Regions from separate parts of the Sporanaerobacter acetigenes DSM 13106 genome, predicted to be linked through region 2. Evidence: riboswitches for the same ligand, from Rfam matches in the RefSeq annotation. Region 2 holds a riboswitch; the other holds the start of a gene.
What was found. A riboswitch is a leader RNA that binds a small molecule or an ion and turns the genes downstream of it on or off. The one in region 2 is predicted to bind tetrahydrofolate.

Region 1: it holds a riboswitch for tetrahydrofolate, as region 2 does, so the genes downstream of both, BUA21_RS03325 (folate family ECF transporter S component) here and BUA21_RS13120 (folate family ECF transporter S component) in region 2, are expected to answer to the same signal.

What each region holds. Positions count from the first base shown of each region.
Region 1 covers NZ_FQXR01000003.1:206,349-216,256, forward strand. Annotated here, with positions in the region: gene aroA (3-phosphoshikimate 1-carboxyvinyltransferase) at 1-661, opposite strand, end outside; gene aroB (3-dehydroquinate synthase) at 655-1,698, opposite strand; gene aroC (chorismate synthase) at 1,703-2,827, opposite strand; gene BUA21_RS03320 (flavodoxin family protein) at 2,866-3,459, opposite strand; gene BUA21_RS03325 (folate family ECF transporter S component) at 3,469-4,230, opposite strand; THF riboswitch at 4,298-4,390, opposite strand; gene BUA21_RS03330 (restriction endonuclease) at 4,439-5,371, opposite strand; gene BUA21_RS03335 (TIGR01906 family membrane protein) at 5,364-6,011, opposite strand; gene BUA21_RS14870 (hypothetical protein) at 6,062-6,235, opposite strand; gene BUA21_RS03340 (YebC/PmpR family DNA-binding transcriptional regulator) at 6,360-7,106, opposite strand; gene nadE (NAD(+) synthase) at 7,171-7,890, opposite strand; gene cysK (cysteine synthase A) at 7,908-8,825, opposite strand; gene BUA21_RS03355 (sulfite exporter TauE/SafE family protein) at 8,945-9,304, shown strand; gene BUA21_RS03360 (sulfite exporter TauE/SafE family protein) at 9,301-9,651, shown strand; gene BUA21_RS03365 (YigZ family protein) at 9,675-9,908, opposite strand, start outside.
Region 2 covers NZ_FQXR01000019.1:38,627-48,534, forward strand. Annotated here, with positions in the region: gene BUA21_RS13080 (DNA polymerase III subunit alpha) at 1-879, shown strand, start outside; gene BUA21_RS13085 (hypothetical protein) at 961-1,155, shown strand; gene pfkA (6-phosphofructokinase) at 1,179-2,138, shown strand; gene pyk (pyruvate kinase) at 2,156-3,913, shown strand; gene BUA21_RS13100 (acyl-CoA thioesterase) at 3,925-4,347, shown strand; gene BUA21_RS13105 (FxsA family protein) at 4,350-4,742, shown strand; gene rlmD (23S rRNA (uracil(1939)-C(5))-methyltransferase RlmD) at 4,881-6,242, shown strand; gene BUA21_RS13115 (IS1182 family transposase) at 6,356-7,777, shown strand; gene BUA21_RS13120 (folate family ECF transporter S component) at 7,846-8,364, opposite strand; THF riboswitch at 8,431-8,524, opposite strand; gene BUA21_RS13125 (H-type small acid-soluble spore protein) at 8,600-8,779, opposite strand; gene BUA21_RS13130 (DUF4830 domain-containing protein) at 8,979-9,908, shown strand, end outside.

The DNA of each region.
Region 1 (9,908 bases), on a different contig from region 2:
GAATAAACAAATTTTGTCCTTTTAATTTAGCATTATCTTTTATACAAGTCAATTTATCTGTCTTACATATGTCAGCACCAAAACATTTTAGCATCCTTTCAGTATGATCTCTAGAAAAGCCTTTTTCTTCAATACAAGTCTGGCCGTGAGCATAAATAGAAGCTAACAATATCGCTGATTTAACTTGAGCACTGTCTATTGGCATTTTATAGTGGATTCCTTTTAATTTTTCAGATGGATAAATTTCAAGGGGAGGATATTCATCTTCCACTCCCTTAATATTCCCATTCATTTGTCTAAGAGGAGAAATAATTCTCTTCATAGGTCTACTATTTAAAGAACTGTCTCCTACAAGAATTGAAGGAAAATCTTGTCCTACAAGTATTCCACTTGTAAGTCTCATGGTCGTCCCAGAATTTCCACAATATAATATTTTCTCTGGATTTTTTAGTCCACTTTTACCGACACCTTCTACTACTACATTGTCCTTTCTTGTATCTATATGAACGCCCATTTTTCTAAAACATTCCATAGTAGCCAAGGTATCCTCTGAAACTAAAAAATTTTTTATTTCTGTTTTGCCTTCAGCAATAGAACCAAGCATTATACTTCTATGAGATATAGATTTATCTCCTGGTACTCTTATTTCTCCTTTCAACATAGCCAATCACCCTTTAAAGATTTTCTCATATTTTCTTTACTTACATTGTCAAATATATCTACCTTGTTTTTCCCTGTAGGAAGAACAAATACTATTCTTTCATCTAGGTTTTTCTTATCGTGAGACATTTTAGACAATATCTTTGTTATATCCTCATTAGAAAAATGTACTGGTACAACTAAATCTTTCAATGTTTCAATTATTTCACAGAAATATTCTTCATCTATTAAACCCATTTCTTTAGAAATAAAGCTTTCATACATCATACCCAATATAATAGCTTCTCCATGTTTATATTTGCTAAAATCATAAAGTGATTCAATTCCATGACCTATAGTATGACCAAAATTTAAAATTTTTCTAATTCCTCTATCTTTCTCATCCATGGCTACAACTTCAGTTTTTATAGATACACATTTCTCTACAACTTCTATTAAAATTTCCTCATCAAAATCATAGATACCTTGAATATTATCTCTTATATATCTAAAAAAATCATAATCCTTTATTAGTCCATATTTTAAAACTTCTGCCAATCCTGAAGTCATTTCCCTTCTATCTAAAGTTTTTAAGAAATCAATATCTATAAAAGTTTTTATAGGGAAATAAAAGGAACCTATCATATTTTTATATTTACCAAAATCTATACCTACTTTTCCTCCAATACTGCTATCTACTTGAGCTAAAAGAGTAGTCGGAATTTGAATATAGTCAACTCCCCTCAAATAAGTAGCAGCCACAAAACCCGAAATGTCTCCTACTACACCACCACCAAAACTTATGATTGTAGTAGACCTGTCATAATTATAATTTATGAGCTCCATATAAATATTTTCCACAACTTTTAGACACTTGCTTTTTTCTCCTGGCTCTAAAATATACACTCTAGTTTTAAAGGGTACTAGATAATAAAGTATCTCCTCTAAGTAATATTTGCTCACATTCTCATCAGTTATGAGAAAAATATTCTTCTTGTTTTTTTCTTTTAAAAATTGTCTTATATCTTTAAATAAAGAAACTCCAATAACATTTTCCATCTCATCACCTACTAGATAAATAATTTATATATGCTTTAAAATTTCTATCCATCTCTTCTATACTGTCACCACCAAATTTTTCTACCATTTCATTGGCTAGTACGATTCCAAGCATATGCTCACCTACTATACTTGCAGAAGGCACAGCACATACATCAGAACGTTCCACTTGAGCCAATGCTACTTTTTTAGTCAACATATCTACACTATTTAGTGGCTTTTTCAATGTTGGTATAGGTTTCATAGCACATCTGACTATGATATCTTCTCCATTTGATATTCCTCCTTCTATACCTCCAGCATTGTTAGTAATTCTATAATATCCATTGCCATCATAAAAAATTTCATCATGAACTTCCGAACCATATCTTTCACAAGATTCATATCCTAATCCTATCTCTACACTCTTAATTCCTGGTATACTCATGATTGCCTGAGCTATTTTCCCATCCAATTTTCCATTCCAACTTATATGACTTCCTAGTCCTATCGGAACTCCATTAGCTACAATCTCAATACTTCCTCCCAAAGTATCTCCAGTTTCACTTGTCTTCTGTATTTCCCCTAAAATATCACTTTCTGCTTTCTTATCTATGACTCGCACAGGAGAGGCGTCAGCATTTTTTATTTCATCCAAAAATGTTCCTGAATACAAAGTTTTCTTTGATTTAATACCTCCTATTTCTATAACATGGCTATATATCTCAATATTAAATCTTCTAAGGAAGAGTTTACAAATACTTCCTATGGCTACTCTCATAGCTGTTTCTCTAGCACTAGCTCTTTCTAATATATTTCTAATATTAGTCTGATTGTATTTAATAGCTCCTGAAAAATCTGCATGACCCGGTCTTGGTCTTGTTATTTCAGTTGATCCTCTTAACTGCCCTCTATTTGCTATAGAAAGGCCAATGGGATTTCCAGTAGTCAAACCATTGTATACTCCAGATAATATATTTACTTCATCCATTTCTATACTCATTCTTTCGCTTCTACCAAAACCCTTTTGTCTTCTTTTCAATTCATTGTTTATAAAATCTAAATCTATTTCTAGATTTGCAGGTATTCCCTCAACTATGCCTGTCAGTTGAACTCCATGGGATTCACCTGATGTCAAAAAACGAATCATATTTTCACCACCCTTATATATATTTTACCAAAAAACTTCTACCTATGAAGGTAGAAGTTTTTCATGCTTTCAATATTCTTTCCTATATTATATACCTCTTTTAATACTTCTTCTCTACTTTGAACAGGTAAATCATCCGTCTCAGAAACAAAATAATTACCTAAATATTTTACATCAATAGCTTTAAAAAATAAATCAACAGTTTTCACAGGAGCATCAAATTGATCATGTGAAAAAGTTGCTCCTCCTACAGACAAAAAAACGCCTATCCTGTCTTTATCTTTCCTATATTTCTTGTTCAATGAATATTTTAATGAAAAATATTTTTGACATCTATCTATAATTGTTTTAGACAAACTACTGACTGTATTAAAATATAGTGGAGAAGCCAATATAAATATATCACTCTCATCAAAATGTTTATAAACTATTTGCATATCATCTTTTATTGCACATTCTCCAGTCTTTTCACAATATCCACATGCAATACAAGGAGATACTTTTAAATCTTTTAAATACAATTTATCTATAATATAATCATTTTCACTCATGCCTTTTAAAAGAGTGTCCAAAATAAAATCTGTATTTTGCCCTTTTCTTGGACTCCCCATAAGGGCTATCACTTTTTTCATAAAATCCTCCTAATCATTCATTGCATATTTGGTATATCTAAGCAAGGTTGAAATAAGCATAGAATGAATTGGTATAGCTGCTAAACTACTTAGTAATCTACCAGGAAAAAGAACCAAGAAACCTTTCTTGAACATTATAGATAGCCAATAAGTATTTAATCCAAGGGAAATGACAATATATGAAATACTGACCATGAAAACTACTTTGTCAAAAGAAAAAAACTTGTTTCCACTTTCTTTTCCTCTCAAAAATATTGGCAAAAATACAAGTGCTCCAAATATTATTATGAATAATATTGAAATCAATAATGACACAGGTTTTTCATAAAGATAAAGTTTACCTTCATTTATTGATAGAAGTTTTTCTTCAAAGAAAGCTCCTATCATACCCAAAACTAAAAGAAAAATAATGACAGAATTGACAATGCTATAATCTTTTTCAATTTTATTTTTCTTAAAGAAATTTGAAATAAGCCCTGGTATAACCCCCCACAATACAGAACTCAATGTAATTCCAGGAAAATATGCTCCTTGAGGATTCACAACTACTCCTATCAAATCAGCTGCAAGTCCGCTTAAACCTCCAACCAATGGCCCAAACAATATACCACTAAGCATTAGAGGAGATTCACCAAAACTAAGCCTTATGGCTGGCAGTCCTCCTAAGGGAACCATAAAATAAAGAAATCTAGTGAATACTACACTTAAAGCTGTCAAAAAACTAGCCATTACCAATTTTCTTGTAGTTATATTTTTTCTTGCTCTATCCACGACTACACCTCCCTTCTTTTTAGTGATAGACATACTATCACACTAAAGAAAAGGAAGCTCTTTAATGGACAGCGGACGCAATAGAGAACCGCAGAAAATATCTTTCGTTTAAGGGCTACTTCCCATCCCTTAACACTTAACGCTCTCTATCTACTCTGTCTATTCTCATATGAATTATACATGAAAAATCCTGTTTTGTAAATTACAATCAATATATATACTTTTTAATTATCATTTCATAAATTACCCCATAAAATATTGAAATCAGTCCAAAAGCCAAAGAAAAAATTGCCATAATCCTGTAGTATAAGCCGAAAGACGTAGTTTTAGATAAAATATATAAAGTCATACTTAAAAATAAATACCTAAATACTTTTTCGCTGCTAAAAATATGAGTTTTGACATTCATAAACTTGTTTTTATCCTCTTCATATTTACTTATAATTATCTCTTCTATCTCATCTTTTGATGGATACATATCTACTTCTTTTAAAATAGAAAGTAATTTCTTAAAATCAATAAACTTTATATTTTTATATTCCTCCTTTAGCCCTTCAACAAAATAAGAACTAGTAATACAAATTCCTTCTTCCACCCCCATCATTGACATATGATACCTAAGACTTTTAATGTCCCTTGTTGTAACCCTTTCATCTTGTGCAATTCTTATACACTTGACAGCATATATTTTGTCATGTATCTGCCCTATCAAATCAATATCATTTTCATATTCAATAAAAGATACATTGTAATACTTCTCCAGTGCTTTTTTTACATACAAGACAAATTCATAATTGGTAAAAGTATTTATTTCTTTCATTATTTTCTTTTTGCTAAGGTCATTATTTATATCGAATATTTTTTTCGTGAATTTTTGCATTTTAAAAAAGTAACTTATATATAAAATAAAAATAAACATTGATATTGAAATGATTATAGAAAAAACAATATTATTAGTTTGTATAAACAAATAAATAAGCAATACAATGGAAAATATGAATTCAATCAAAACACTGTCAAGTACAACGGCATTATATCCTTTTCCACCTTTCATTTTTTTCAAATAATAATTTTTGATTTTTTTATCCCTATTCAATTTTTTTATATAACTACTTATTTTATCTAATAAGTCATCATTCAATTTTATTATTCATCCTCACTTTCAATGAATTTATAACTATTAGCATTATTGACATGAAAGTTATAAATAATAACCCTATATTCCTTGCAATACTAATAAAAAATTCTTCAGGAAAAATTCTAATCATAATATCTGTACTTGGATCTAAAAGCCATAAATCATTGTTAAATAACATCAAATGAAAATAGGTAAAATACTTATCAAAATCTAAAATTAAAAATAAAAATAGAATCCCTATACCTAAAAAAGAACTACAAATAGAATAATTTAAAGTCTTTATAAATACATTAAAATCTACTAAATATAAATAAGTGAAACTTGTCAAAAATATAGTTATTGAAATATCTCTAATTAAAAATCCCTTATTAAATAATAGTTTCACATCTTTTATATGAGCTAATTCTCTTTCATTGAAATAAATTCTTAAATATTCTTCGTCTTTATGTCCTCTAAAATAATCAAATAATTCATTGGTCAATTTCATCAATTCACTTATTTCTAAATCTGTACTACTAGGAATGTTGTATTGTAAATATTTGGTTTCGTAATATTTTTTATTGAATGCAAAAAAATTTATACATATAAAAAAAATGGATATAGGTAAAAATATTCCTAACATTATTGAGAATCCTTTTTTCATACATGCCTCCTAATAATAAGTTATAAATAATAAGACCCGAAAAATCGGGTCTAAGACATGGCCTGTTCTAATTTGTCTAAGTATTTTATGGGAAACATTCTGAGTAGATCCTTATATTGTTCTACAGTAAGCCCCTGAACAGTTGTATATATTTCAATCTTCTCATCTACGCTAGCATTTTTGAACCTTTCTTTTATTTCCTCAAAATTAGTCACATTTTCCATTTCAACACTCCTCTGCAAATATATTTATATGTTTTTAGTATGTTTAGTAAAGCGTTTTTTATTCAATAAAAAAAGAACCAACTTTAATTCTAAAGTTAGTCTTTTTTAACAAAAATATTTAAGATTATTCAATTTCTAAATCATCAGGAATATCCCAATTGTGGTAAACTTCTTGGACATCATCGTTATCTTCAAGGATATCTATGAGTTTCACCATGTTTTTTATGTCTTTTTCTTCTGTCAAACTAATTGTGTTTTGTGGTATTTGTGAAATTTCAGCTGTCACAAAATTGAATCCTTTTTCTTTTAGTGCATCCCTTATACCATTGAAATCTTCTGGTGAAGTAATGATCTCATATCCATTTTCATCGCTTGTAAAATCCTCAGCTCCTAGTTCTATGGCTTCCATCATAAATTCTTCTTCGTCTATACTATCATCTCTTTCAATAGCAAGTACACCTTTTCTGTCAAACATAAATGAAACACAGCCAGTTTGACCTAAATTTCCACCAAATTTATCAAAGGCATGTCTTACATCTGAAGCAGTTCTATTTCTGTTGTCAGTTAAACAAGATACTAGCACTGCTATGCCTGCAGGACCATATCCTTCATATACAATTTCTTCAAAATTGTTTGCATCTAAATCTCCAGCAGCTTTCTTTATGGCTCTTTCTATATTGTCATTTGGTAGATTTTCTGCTTTTGCTTTTTCAATAGCAGCTTTGAGTGCAGTATTATATTCTGGATCAGTTCCACCTTCTCTCACAGCCACCATTATATACCTTGTTAGTTTAGTAAACACTTTTCCTCTTCTAGCATCTTCTTTACCTTTTTTATGTTTTATATTTGACCATTTAGAATGTCCTGACATAGTCGTTTCTACCTCCTTAAATTACTAGCATAAATATTTTAACATATACTTCAATTTATTTCATCTAAAATTTGAAAATTGGAGGATATTTTCTCTTATGCTCACTTCTTTTATTTAGTCTCTCAATTTTTTCTTTTAATTCATCTTCTGCACGACCAGTCTTTATATAATTATCCAACACATCATATCCAAATCCCATTTCCCTTTCATCTGTCTGGTCTTCCCAAAGTCCTGCTGTAGGTGCCTTTGTGATGATTATTTCTGGAATGTTTAAAAATTTAGCCATTTCCCTCACTTCGCTTTTCACAAATGAAGCAATGGGAAGTATATCCACTCCACTATCTCCATGCTTTGTAAAATAGCCCACAGTCAATTCACTTTTATTACTTGGACCTACTACTAAATAATTATTTAATTGAGCAAAATAATATAGAGTAGTCATCCTAAGTCTTGGTTTTACATTAGCTTTTGCCAATTTATTTTCTCCACTGTCAATTAAAGTTTTCATAAAAACATCATAAGTATCTGTCAAATCAACTTTAATAGTCTTTAAACTTAAACTTTCAGCTACTAGTATGCCATGTTTTTCGTCTATTGGATTGCTATGGCAAGGCATGATGATTCCTAAACTATCTTCTGGAAATGCCCTTTTAGAAAGACCAGCTACTACTGCTGAATCTATTCCACCACTTAATCCAAATACAACACCCTTGCTTCCTGACTCCTCTACTCTTTCTTTTATCCATTTAACTATTTCATCACATATTTTTTCAACATTTTCCATGTATTTTCCTCCCCATATCATTCATAAATACCTGTGCTTAAATATCTTTCCCCAGTATCTGGAGCTATAGCTACAATTTTTTTACCTTTCCCCATTTTTTTAGCCCACTTTAAAGCAGCAAAAGCTGCTGCACCAGAAGAAATTCCTACTAGCAATCCTTCTTTTTTAGCTAGCATAATTGTAGTATTTATCGCATCTTCATCTGAAACAGTTTCTACCTCATCTAATATTTCAACATCTAATATTTCAGGTATGAAATTTGCCCCTATTCCTTGAATTTTATGAGGCCCTGGCTTGCCACCAGAAATAATTGGTGAAGACTTTGGTTCTATACCTATTATTTTTGCATCTGGTATTTCATTTTTTAAAACTTTTCCTATACCTGTAATAGTACCACCTGTTCCTATGCCTGCAACAAAAGCATCTATGGAACCATCCATTTGATTTATTATTTCCAATGCAGTAGTCTTTTCATGTGCCTTTGGATTGTCTTTGTTCTTAAATTGATAAGGCATGAAGTAGTTCTCATTTTCTCTAACCAATTCTTCTGCTTTTTCTACTGCACCACTCATTCCACTAGCACCTGGCGTCAAAAATACTTCTGCACCATAGGCCTTTAACAAATTTCTTCTCTCTATACTCATAGTTTCTGGCATAACCAATATTACTTGGTATCCTTTAGAAGCTCCAACCATTGCAAGACCTATCCCAGTATTTCCACTAGTGGGTTCCACGATTACAGAACCACTTTTTAATTTTCCACATTTTTCTGCTTCTTCTATCATATATAGCGCTGGTCTATCCTTCACGCTACCTCCTGGATTAAAATATTCCAATTTTAAATATACATCTGCCCAATTTTCTTCTGTCATGTGAGAAATTTTCAACATAGGAGTATTTCCAATGAGCTCTATAATATTGTTTACAACTTTCATTTTTTACCTCCAGAATTTTTATTTGAATATTTTGAATAAGGTCAATTTATTTAGGCAAGATTAAATATAATACATAACTTTTATAATATTATATCATAAAGTTTCTAAAAGGAGAAAATATGAAAAAAAACAATCTTAAAATAATAAGCATAGGCCTTATAACTGGACTTATAAATGGACTTTTTGGTTCCGGGGGTGGTACTATTATAGTTCCCACAATGATATTTTTATTAGGAATAGATGATCATAAAGCTCATGCAACAGCTATAGCTGTAATACTTCCTTTAACTATCATAAGTACTATAATATATTATAGGCAAAACATTATAAAATATGATGTGGCATTTACAGTAGCTATAGGTGGAATTGCAGGGAGTTTTATAGGTTCTAACTTACTCAACAAAGTTCCTACCAATATTTTAAGAAAAATTTTTGGTTCATTTATGATATTTGCAGCAATAAGGTTGTTGATGAAATGAAACTACTCATCATTGGCTTTTTATCCGGAATAATCAGTGGAATGGGAATTGGTGGCGGAACTATACTTATACCTTCCTTACTGCTTTTTACAACACTATCACAAAAAGAAGCCCAAGGCATAAATTTAATTGTATTTATCCCTATAGCACTTGTAGCTCTAATCACTCATTTGAAAAACAAAAATATAGAATTAAAGCTAGCAATTAATCTCATCATGGGCGGCATTGTAGGAGCATTTATCGGCTCAACATTAGCTACCAATATAAATTCATATACACTTAAAAAGTTATTCAGTGTATTTCTATTAATCATAGGAATATATGAATTTTTCAGTCAAAAAAAATAGGCTATAAAAGCCCATTTTTTTGACTAATCTATTTTTACTCCATTTTTTAAAGAAAGATATTCTTCTCCAATATCATCAACTATAACTGTACCATTGGTTAAATCCGCCATAATTCCTATAAACGAATTGTAATCATCATAATCTGCATAGACAAACAAATTTACTGCGTCATCATAAATAGTATTTATTGTTATGATTCCATTAGTTTTTAGATAATTTTCAACCTTTCCATATAGAGTATAGTCTAACCTTATTTT
Region 2 (9,908 bases):
GATTTCCAAGCCATAAACAAGAGGGCAATTGAAAGCTTGATAAAATGTGGAGCTACAGAATCTCTAGGAGCTAATAGGGCTCAAGCATTAGCAGTATTTGAAAAAATAATTGACAGTGTTCATGAAGATAAGAAAAGAAATATCGAGGGTCAATGTTCTCTGTTTGAATCTATGAGTGGAGAAATAGAAGAGGACAATTTGCCAAAATTAAGCGAGTTTCCTCAAAAAAATCTTCTCACTATGGAAAAAGAGATGCTAGGCATATATATAAGTGGTCATCCATTGGCTCCTTATGAAAGTGAATTAAAGAAAATATCCACAGTCACTACTGCAGAACTATTTCAAATAGAAGAAGATATAAATGGAGAATTGGTGAATACAGAACTTCAAGATGGGGAAAAGGTAATTTTGGGAGGAATCATAAACAATAAAAAGAATAAAATAACCAAAAACAACAATATGATGGCTTTTATTACATTGGAAGATCTCTATGGAGCTATAGAAGTGATAGTATTTCCAAAGATATATGATAGATATTTAAAATATTTAGATGAAGATAATATAGTTGTAGTAGAAGGTAGAATTAGTTTGAATGAGGAAGACGAACCTAAAATTATTTGTGAATCTATTGTTCCTCTAAATAAATATAAAAAGGAAAAATTGTATATAAAGCTTGAAAAGGATGATGGACTCAAAACTTTTGAATATCTTAAAAACATATTTGTGAAATACAGTGGAGATATGCCTGTATATGTTTATTTAGAATATGAGAAAAAAGTAATAATGGCTGATAGAAATTATTGGGTTGATGGGGCAAATGAAAAATTAATAAAAGAATTGAACGGTATATTGGGAGAAAATTGTGTAAAAATTTGTTAAGAAAAATCAAATAAGATAAAAAAATATTGTAAATTATGCTATAATGATTTTACAATATAATTGTTTAAGGAGTGCGAGAAAATGTGGACTGCAATATATGTAGCAGAAGGATATGATAGAGCAAAAAAAATAGAGGACTTACTGAAAGAGGAGGGGTTTTTAGTTAAAATGAACACATTCTCAAAAGAGGGAGATAGTACTTTATATGAAATACTTGCTCCTGAATTTGAAGCAGAAGAAGTACAATCTTTTTTAATAGATTTAGGAATAATTTAATACAGTATTAGAGGAGGAAAAACATGAAAACTATTGGTGTATTAACTAGTGGCGGAGATGCTCCAGGAATGAATGCAGCAATAAGAGCTGTAGTAAGAACTGGTATTTATAATCAAGTAAGAATATTGGGTATTAAACAAGGGTATAATGGACTTATAAATGGAAATATTGAAGAAATGAATCTTTCAAGTGTGGCAGATATTATTCATAGAGGAGGAACTATACTTAGAACTGCTAGATGTGATGAATTTGCCACAGATGATGGACTAAATAAGGCATTAAATATTATAGAAGTATTCAATATTGATGGGTTAATAGTATTAGGTGGAGATGGTTCCTTTAAGGGAGCAAAAACTTTAAGTGACAAGGGTATCCCAACTATTGGAATTCCTTGTACTATAGATAACGATATGGGATATACGGATTATACTATAGGATTTTATACTGCTGTTGAAACTGTGGTAGATGCTATAAGCAAAATTAGGGATACTTCTAGTTCCCATGGTAGGGCAAATATTGTAGAAGTAATGGGAAGACACTGTGGAGATATAGCCCTTTATGCAGGACTTGCTGGTGGTGCAGAAAGTATAATTGTTCCAGAAGAAAATACAGATATAGATGCAGTTTGTAGAAAACTTATTCAGGGCAGAAACAGAGGTAAGCTTCATAGTATAATAGTTCTTTCTGAAGGTGTAGGAAATGCATATGAAATGGCAAAAGAAATAGAAGAAAAAACTAGTGCAGAAACGAGAGTTACAATACTTGGACATATACAAAGAGGAGGAACACCTACATCATTTGATAGAATCATGGCCAGTCAAATGGGATACAGAGCTGTAGAATTGCTGCTAGAAGGTAAAGCGGGAAGAGCAGTAGGTGTAAGACAAAATCAAATAATAGATTTAGATTTTGATGAGGCTCTTTCTCAAAAAAGAGTTTTTAGAAAGGATATGTATGAGATAGCAAGAATACTATCTATATAATATAGTGAGGTGAAAATATGAAGAAGACAAAAATAATTTGTACAATAGGGCCTACTTCAGAAGATGAAAAAATTTTAAGACAACTTATATCATCTGGACTTAATGTCACAAGACTTAATTTTTCTCATGGAGATTATAAAGAACACAAAAAGAGAATAGATACTATAAAAAAAGTTAGAACTGAAATGGATTTACCTATTGGTATAATACTTGACACAAAAGGGCCAGAGATAAGAACTGGCAAGTTTAAAGATAGTGATGTAATATTAGAAGATGGTCAAATATTTACATTGACTACAAGAGACATAATTGGAGATTCTACTATAGTAGGAGTGAGTTATAAGAATCTACCAAAAGATTTAAAAGTAGGAGATAGAGTACTGATTGATGATGGACTTATAGCACTAGAAGTAAAGGAGATTGCTAATGATACTGATATTGAATGTATCGTTAAAAATGGTGGGTCATTAAGCGACCATAAGGGTATAAATGTACCAGGTGTAAAAATCAATCTACCAGCTGTCACTCAAAAGGATGTAAATGATATATTGTTTGGGATAGAAAATGGTATAGATTTTATTGCTGCTTCTTTTATAAGAAAAGCAGAGGATGTATTAGAAATAAGAAGGATATTGGAAGAAAACAATGGAGACTATATTCAAATAATATCAAAGATTGAAAATCAAGAAGGAGTAGAAAATTTAGATGAGATATTGAATGTATCTGATGCCATCATGGTGGCAAGGGGAGATTTAGGAGTAGAAATACAAACTGAAGAAATTCCAATCATTCAAAAGCAAATTATTAAAAAATGCAATGAAGCAGGAAAACCTGTAATTATTGCAACTCAAATGCTTGATTCTATGATAAGAAATCCTAGACCTACAAGAGCAGAAGCTACAGATGTGGCGAATGCAATATTTGATGGTGCAGATGCTATCATGCTTTCAGGAGAAACTGCAGCAGGTAAATATCCTGTAGAAGCGGTTAAAACTATGTACAATATAGCAATAAAAGCAGAAGAAGCTCTTGATTATAAACAAATTCTTCAAATGAAATCTAAGTCCAATGGAATTTCAACAACCAATGCCATAAGCAAGGCAACTTGTACTACGGCTCAAGATTTAGGTGTTAGTGCTATAATCACTGCTACATCATCAGGCTATACTGCAAATGCAGTATCAAAATTCAGACCAAAATCACCTATTATAGCTGCTACTACATCTCCATATGTAATGAGAAGATTATCTATAGTATGGGGAGTTTATCCAGTACTTTCAGCAAAGAGTACTTCAACTGATGAGGTAATAGAATTATCTATTCACAGTGCATTGGAAAAAGGATACATAAAACAAGGAGATTTAATAGTCATCACAGCAGGGATACCAGTGGGAGTATCTGGCACTACAAACTTAATTAAAGTTCACACTGTAAGTGAAGTAGTGCTTAAAGGTACAGGAATAGGAAACAAAGCTATTACTGGAAAAGTAGTTGTAGGAAATACAAAAGATGAATTAAAGGAAAAGTTTGAAGAAAAGGATATATTGGTATGTACATCTACAGACAGAGATATGATGGATTATATAGGAACAGCTTCTGCACTCATAACTGAACAAGGAGGACTTACTTCTCATGCGGCAATAATAGGACTCAATTTAAATATACCAACTATTGTAGGTGTATCTGAAGCTACTGAAATTTTAAAAGATGGAGATATTATAACCGTGGACAGTATCACTGGTTCTATATATAGAGGAGAAGCTAAAGTATTATAGGGGGTTAGAACATGGAATATGAAACTACTATCAGAGTTAGATACAAAGAAACAGATCAAATGGGTGTAGTATATTATGGAAATTACTTCACTTGGTTTGAAGTTGGGAGAAATGAATTTTTTAGAAAATTAGGATTTCCCTGCGGAGAATTAGAAGAAAGGGGAGTATTACTTCCAGTTATAGAAACTGGTTGCAAATATATAGATTCAGCAAAATTTGATGATGAGGTCATTATAAAGACGAAATTGTCAGAGCTAAAAGGTGTAAGACTTAAACTGGACTATAAAATTTTTAGAAAGATCGACAATACTTTACTTGTAGAAGGCTTTACTAAACATGCTTTTGTAGATAAAGAAATGAAACCCATAAATTTCAGAAGAAGATTCAAAGACGAATGGAGAGTATTAGAAGATTTATTGGGAAAAGGAGAATAAATATGTGGAAGATATTGACATTCATAATAGCCATGCCAATAATAGATTTATATATTTTAATTAAAGCATCTCAAAACATGGGATTTTGGACTACTGTTATGCTCATAATAGCTACAGGCATAGCTGGATATTATTTGGCAAGAAGTGAAGGAAAAGTTGTCATATCAAGTATAAATAGAGAATTGTCTCAAGGCAGAATACCTGGTGATGATTTGCTGACAGGTTTAAGTATCATAATAGGTGGAATATTTTTAATAGTACCAGGAATCGTTACAGATATAATTGGAATCACAATGATACTTCCTGGAACTAGAGAAATATATAAAAATTATATAAAGAAAAGATTAGAAGATAAAATTCGAAGGGGAAGTGCCAGCTTGTTTTTAAAATGGTAATGTATAAAAAGTTTTTTTTAGTCAATAATCAAAATAAAATAAATAATACAGGCATACTGATTCTAGTGAAGTGAGTCAAGGGATGGTCCTTTGGCTCGCTTTGCACTTATACTATATTTAAATATAGGAGGACTTTTTATGGATATTTCAGTTAAAATTGGAGATATATTAGAAGGAGAAGTGATAGATATAAATTATGAAGGCGGAGGAGTAGTTAAGAAAGACAATTTCACCATATTTTTAGATAAAGGTCTAATCGGAGATATAGTAAAATATAGAGTAGTCAAAGTCAAAAAGACCTATGGAATAGGAAAACTATTGGATATCATAAAACCTTCAGATCATAGAATTCCTTCTATTTGCAATACATCAGAGGAATGTGGAGGATGTCCATTTCAATTTTTCAAATATACAAATCAGTTGAAATGGAAAGAAGAAAAAGTAAAAAAAGATATAGAAAAAATTGGGAGATTAGATGCAAATATAGTCAAACATATCATAGGCATGGAAGAGCCCTATAGATATAGAAACAATGTTCAAATTCCTGTTGGTTTTAAGGATGGAGAAATTGCTATAGGATTTTATGAAAGTGGAAGCTACAATATTGCAAACATGAGCAATTGTGTTATTCAAACAGAAATCTCAAATGAAATAATAAAAACAATAAAAAATTTCATGAAAGAATACAATTTAAAACCTTATGACAGGAAAAATAAAACTGGGAATATACGCCATATTGGGATTAGGACAAATGAGAACAACAAGGCCATGGTGATAATAGTCACTGGTTCAAGGAATCTTCCATATTCTAAAGAACTCATAAGAATACTAACTGAAAACTTCAAAGATATAATAAGCATATACCAAAATATAAATAGTGGAAATGGGCCAGTAGTATATGGGAAAAAGTTCAAAAAACTATATGGAGAAGATAAGATAGTAGATTGTATAGGAGATTTAAAATTTAGCATCTCTCCAAATTCCTTTTTTCAAGTAAATAGAGTACAGACAAAGATACTTTATGACAAAGTTAAAGAATATATGGATTTGAAAAGTGAGGACATAATATTTGATTTATACTGTGGTATCGGAACCATATCCCTTTATATGGCAAGACAAGCTAAAAAGGTATATGGAGTTGAAATAGTAGAGGAAGCTATAAAAGATGCAAGAGAAAATGCCCATTTAAACAATATAGAAAATGTAGAATTTATCTGTGGAAGCAGTGAAAAAATATTGCCTGAATTAAAAGAAAAAGGTATCAAGGTAGATAAAATAGTAGTGGATCCCCCAAGAAAAGGCTGTGAAAAACAAGTACTAGATACCATAATAGAAATGAATCCAGAAAGGATAGTATATGTATCTTGCAATCCATCAACCTTAGCGAGAGATTTAAAACACCTTTCAGAAAGTGTATACAAAGTCAAAGAAATTCAACTACTAGACATGTTTCCTGGCAGTATTCATACAGAATGTGTTGTGAGGATTGAACGTGCATAACGATGCATTGGGGACGGCAGGTTGCGTAGAAAATCCAACAATTGGTTGACATAACATTGATAAATTATGCTATAATTCACCTATACAATTAGAAAGAGTGGTGATATGGTAGCATGCAATATATAGAAGGTATCAATAGAAAAAGCAAAATTGCATTCCCAGAATATATAGATGATTATATTGAAGAAGATAATCCCGTAAGGGTAATAGATGTTTTCGTGAAATCGTTAGATATGGATGAATTAGGATTTAAAAATTCCAAACCAAATGATAAGGGAAGGCCTCCATACAATCCTAAGGATTTGCTTAAACTATATATTTATGGATACATGAATAAAATTACATCATCAAGAAAATTAGAAAAAGCTACCAAAACAAATATAGAGGTAATGTGGCTATTAAGAAGATTAACACCATATAATAAATCAATATCTGACTTTAGAAAAGATAATAAGGATGCTATAAACACAGTGTTTAAGGAATTTGTTGCCCTTTGCAAAGGGTGGGACCTTTTTGGCAAAGAAATAGTAGCGGTTGATGGTTCTAAATTTAGAGCCTCTAACTCTAAGAAAAATAACTTTAATGACAAAAGTTTAGATCGTAAAATTGAATATTTAGAAGAAAAGGTAGAAAAATACATGCAGGAAATTGAAGAAAATGATATTGAAGAATCTATTGATCGTGAGCCAAGTAAAGAAGAAATCAAATCTAGAATAAAAGAACTTGAAGAACGAAAAGAAAAGTATGAGAGATATAAAGAGAAAATAGAAAAAGGGGAAACAACAGAAATATCAACAACCGATCCTGATACAAGATTAATGGCTACAAACAATAATGGAATTAACGTATGTTACAATGTCCAAACTGTAGTTGATAGTAAACATAAGCTAATCGTAGATTGTGATGTAATAAATAATCCAACTGATCATGGAATGCTAAGCAAGATGGCAAAAAGTGCAAAAGAAACATTTGAAGTAGAAGAACTTAAAGCTTTAGCTGATAAAGGATATTACAATGTAGATGATTTAATAGAATGTGAAAAGAAAAATATTATAACATATGTTTCAAAACAGGCATTTTCAAACGCTACGGGTGAAGCAGAATTTTATATAGACAAATTTAAATATGATAAAGAACAAAACGTGTATATATGTCCTAAAGGACAAAAACTCTATTCTAGAAGACAAAAACCTATAGATGAAAATACAAAGGAAATAGTATACAGAAATTTTGAAGCCTGCGGCAAGTGTGAATTTAAAGATAAATGTACCAAAAATAAGAAGGGAAGACGAATAAGGAGGTCAATCCATCAAGACTTTTTAGATAAGGTCGATAAAAGAACTACAGAAAATAAAGAATTATATAAACAAAGGCAAATGATTGTAGAACATCCCTTCGGGACAGTAAAAAGGGCAATAAATATACTAGGAATTAAAGAAATAATGAGGAGGCTTAAAGCAAAAAGAGTATATTTAACCTCCTCACTTCCTAAATATGCCATGCAACTTGGCAATATTATACTATATGCGGCATAGGACTAAAAGATTGACTTGGAATGGTTATCCATTTCTACGCAGTCTGCCGTCCCACTGTGTTCATATTTTTAGTATTCTTTTTTAATAACTCCTGCTTTAGCTAGTGATTCCACTAATCCTTTTATCAATACAGAATAAACAGGAATGTTTATAGCTTGTTTAGTTGCTGCTTTTGTCATAGTTACAATTAGTGGATGTCCAAATAGAATATTTCTAAAGTAAGGAACCATCAAAACGGACGTAATTACTTGTCCAACAAGTATGGACAAAAATATTTTCCAAAATGGAAGTTCATCTACATCACCTTTTAGAACTTTCATAAGTATTCCAGGGATAATCCCAGTAAGCGCTGAAGTCAAAACAAAATGTGGCATAAATGGTCCTGTTGGTCTGACTAGAAAACTAACTACATCTCCTACTGCTCCTACAATTCCACCAACAATAGGTCCAAATACTATACCGGCAAAGATAATTGGAAATCCTCCAAAATTGATAATGCCAGGAATAGTGATGAATCTAGACAATACCACATTGAGTGCAATCAAAAAACCTGAAATAGTGATAAGTCTTGTACTTAATTTTTTCAAAAAAATACCTCCTTTCATATAAGATATGACAGTCCGCCACATCAGAAAGAAGATATTACTGATAGTGTCAGCGAACGCGATAATATACCGCAAGCATTTGCTTTTCGTTCAAAGGCTACGTCCCATCCCTTGACACTTAACGCATATTATCTACTCTGTCATTTTAAATTTTTAAAAAACATATTTGTACTTGCAGAAATAGTATATCAAATTTCATTTGCTAATTCAATTAATTTTAATGTTCTACTAAGTTATTTAAAGATATTTCTTGTTTATTTTCTGGCTGGTCTAGAAAGTGGATTTTTGCTGTATTGTTATTTTCGTTAACAGATTCAATATAAATTGGCATATCATTGTAAGTTACATCAACCATAACTGGACAAGAAACAATATCTTTTGCACGTTGATTATCCATTCTAAATACCTCCTTAGTAATATAAACAATTCTATTGTACGTATTTAAATCAAGATTTATTCTTTTTTCAAAAAGAATAGATTATAAGAAAAATTAATAGAACTTAGATATGCTGAATAGTATAAAAAATGCGGGTGTTTTTGGTATAATTAGAAGTAGGATAATAACTAATTATTTTTACTAAATTAAAATGGAGGTGATGAAAATTTCAAGAGTCAAAAATATCTGGATTATATTATTTAGCATGGTATTAATAGCTCTGATAATGTTGATAACTTTACCCAGCAAAGAAAGTAAGGGAAAAGTTTCTCTTGAACTTATTTTTAACACTAATTTTGGCGAAGTAAATAAAGTATCAATTAAAGATGAAAAGATAATCAATGATATTGTATCTATGTTGGAAAATAGTGAGTTTTTGGGAAATGGAGCAAATACAAATGATATGAGTGGAATGGCTCGTAAAGATAATAAACTGATTTTGACTAAAGCAAATGGCAATAAAGAAGAGATTACATTTTCATATGACAGCCTTTATGAGTTTGGATACATAGAAGTAGAAGGAAAAATCTTAGTACCTAATTATGATTTTTTTAGATATGTAGAAGATTTGGAAGAATACACAAAGTATGATACAAATGTGGAAAGTCAAGTGGTAGACTTATTTAACAAATATAACTGGACTGTTGACTACAGGATAAATACTCTAAAAGAGAAATTGCCAGACAATCTTAAACATAAGGCTGGGGAATATCCAATTAAGATATATTGGGCCTATAACAATGAACTTTCTAAAGAAATTGGATCTGATTTTACTGACTATCTCGGAAAGAATATAGTGGTGGAAATTTATAGATTGAGAGAACCTTTGCCAGATTTTATGGAACCAAGGAGAGATGCAAGAGGTATTATTTTGAAATATAATAATGAAATTATTGGTGCATATATAGATGCTGGGAGACATGAGTCCTTTGCTTGTTCTCTCAATAGGAAAAAATTAGAAAACATTACAAGCAAGGATTGGGATCAATGGATTGAAGATTATATTGATTATGATGATGAATTAGAGATAAAGTTATCTAAAATGAAACCAGAAGATATAATCAAAGAACATTTCAAAGCATTGAATAAT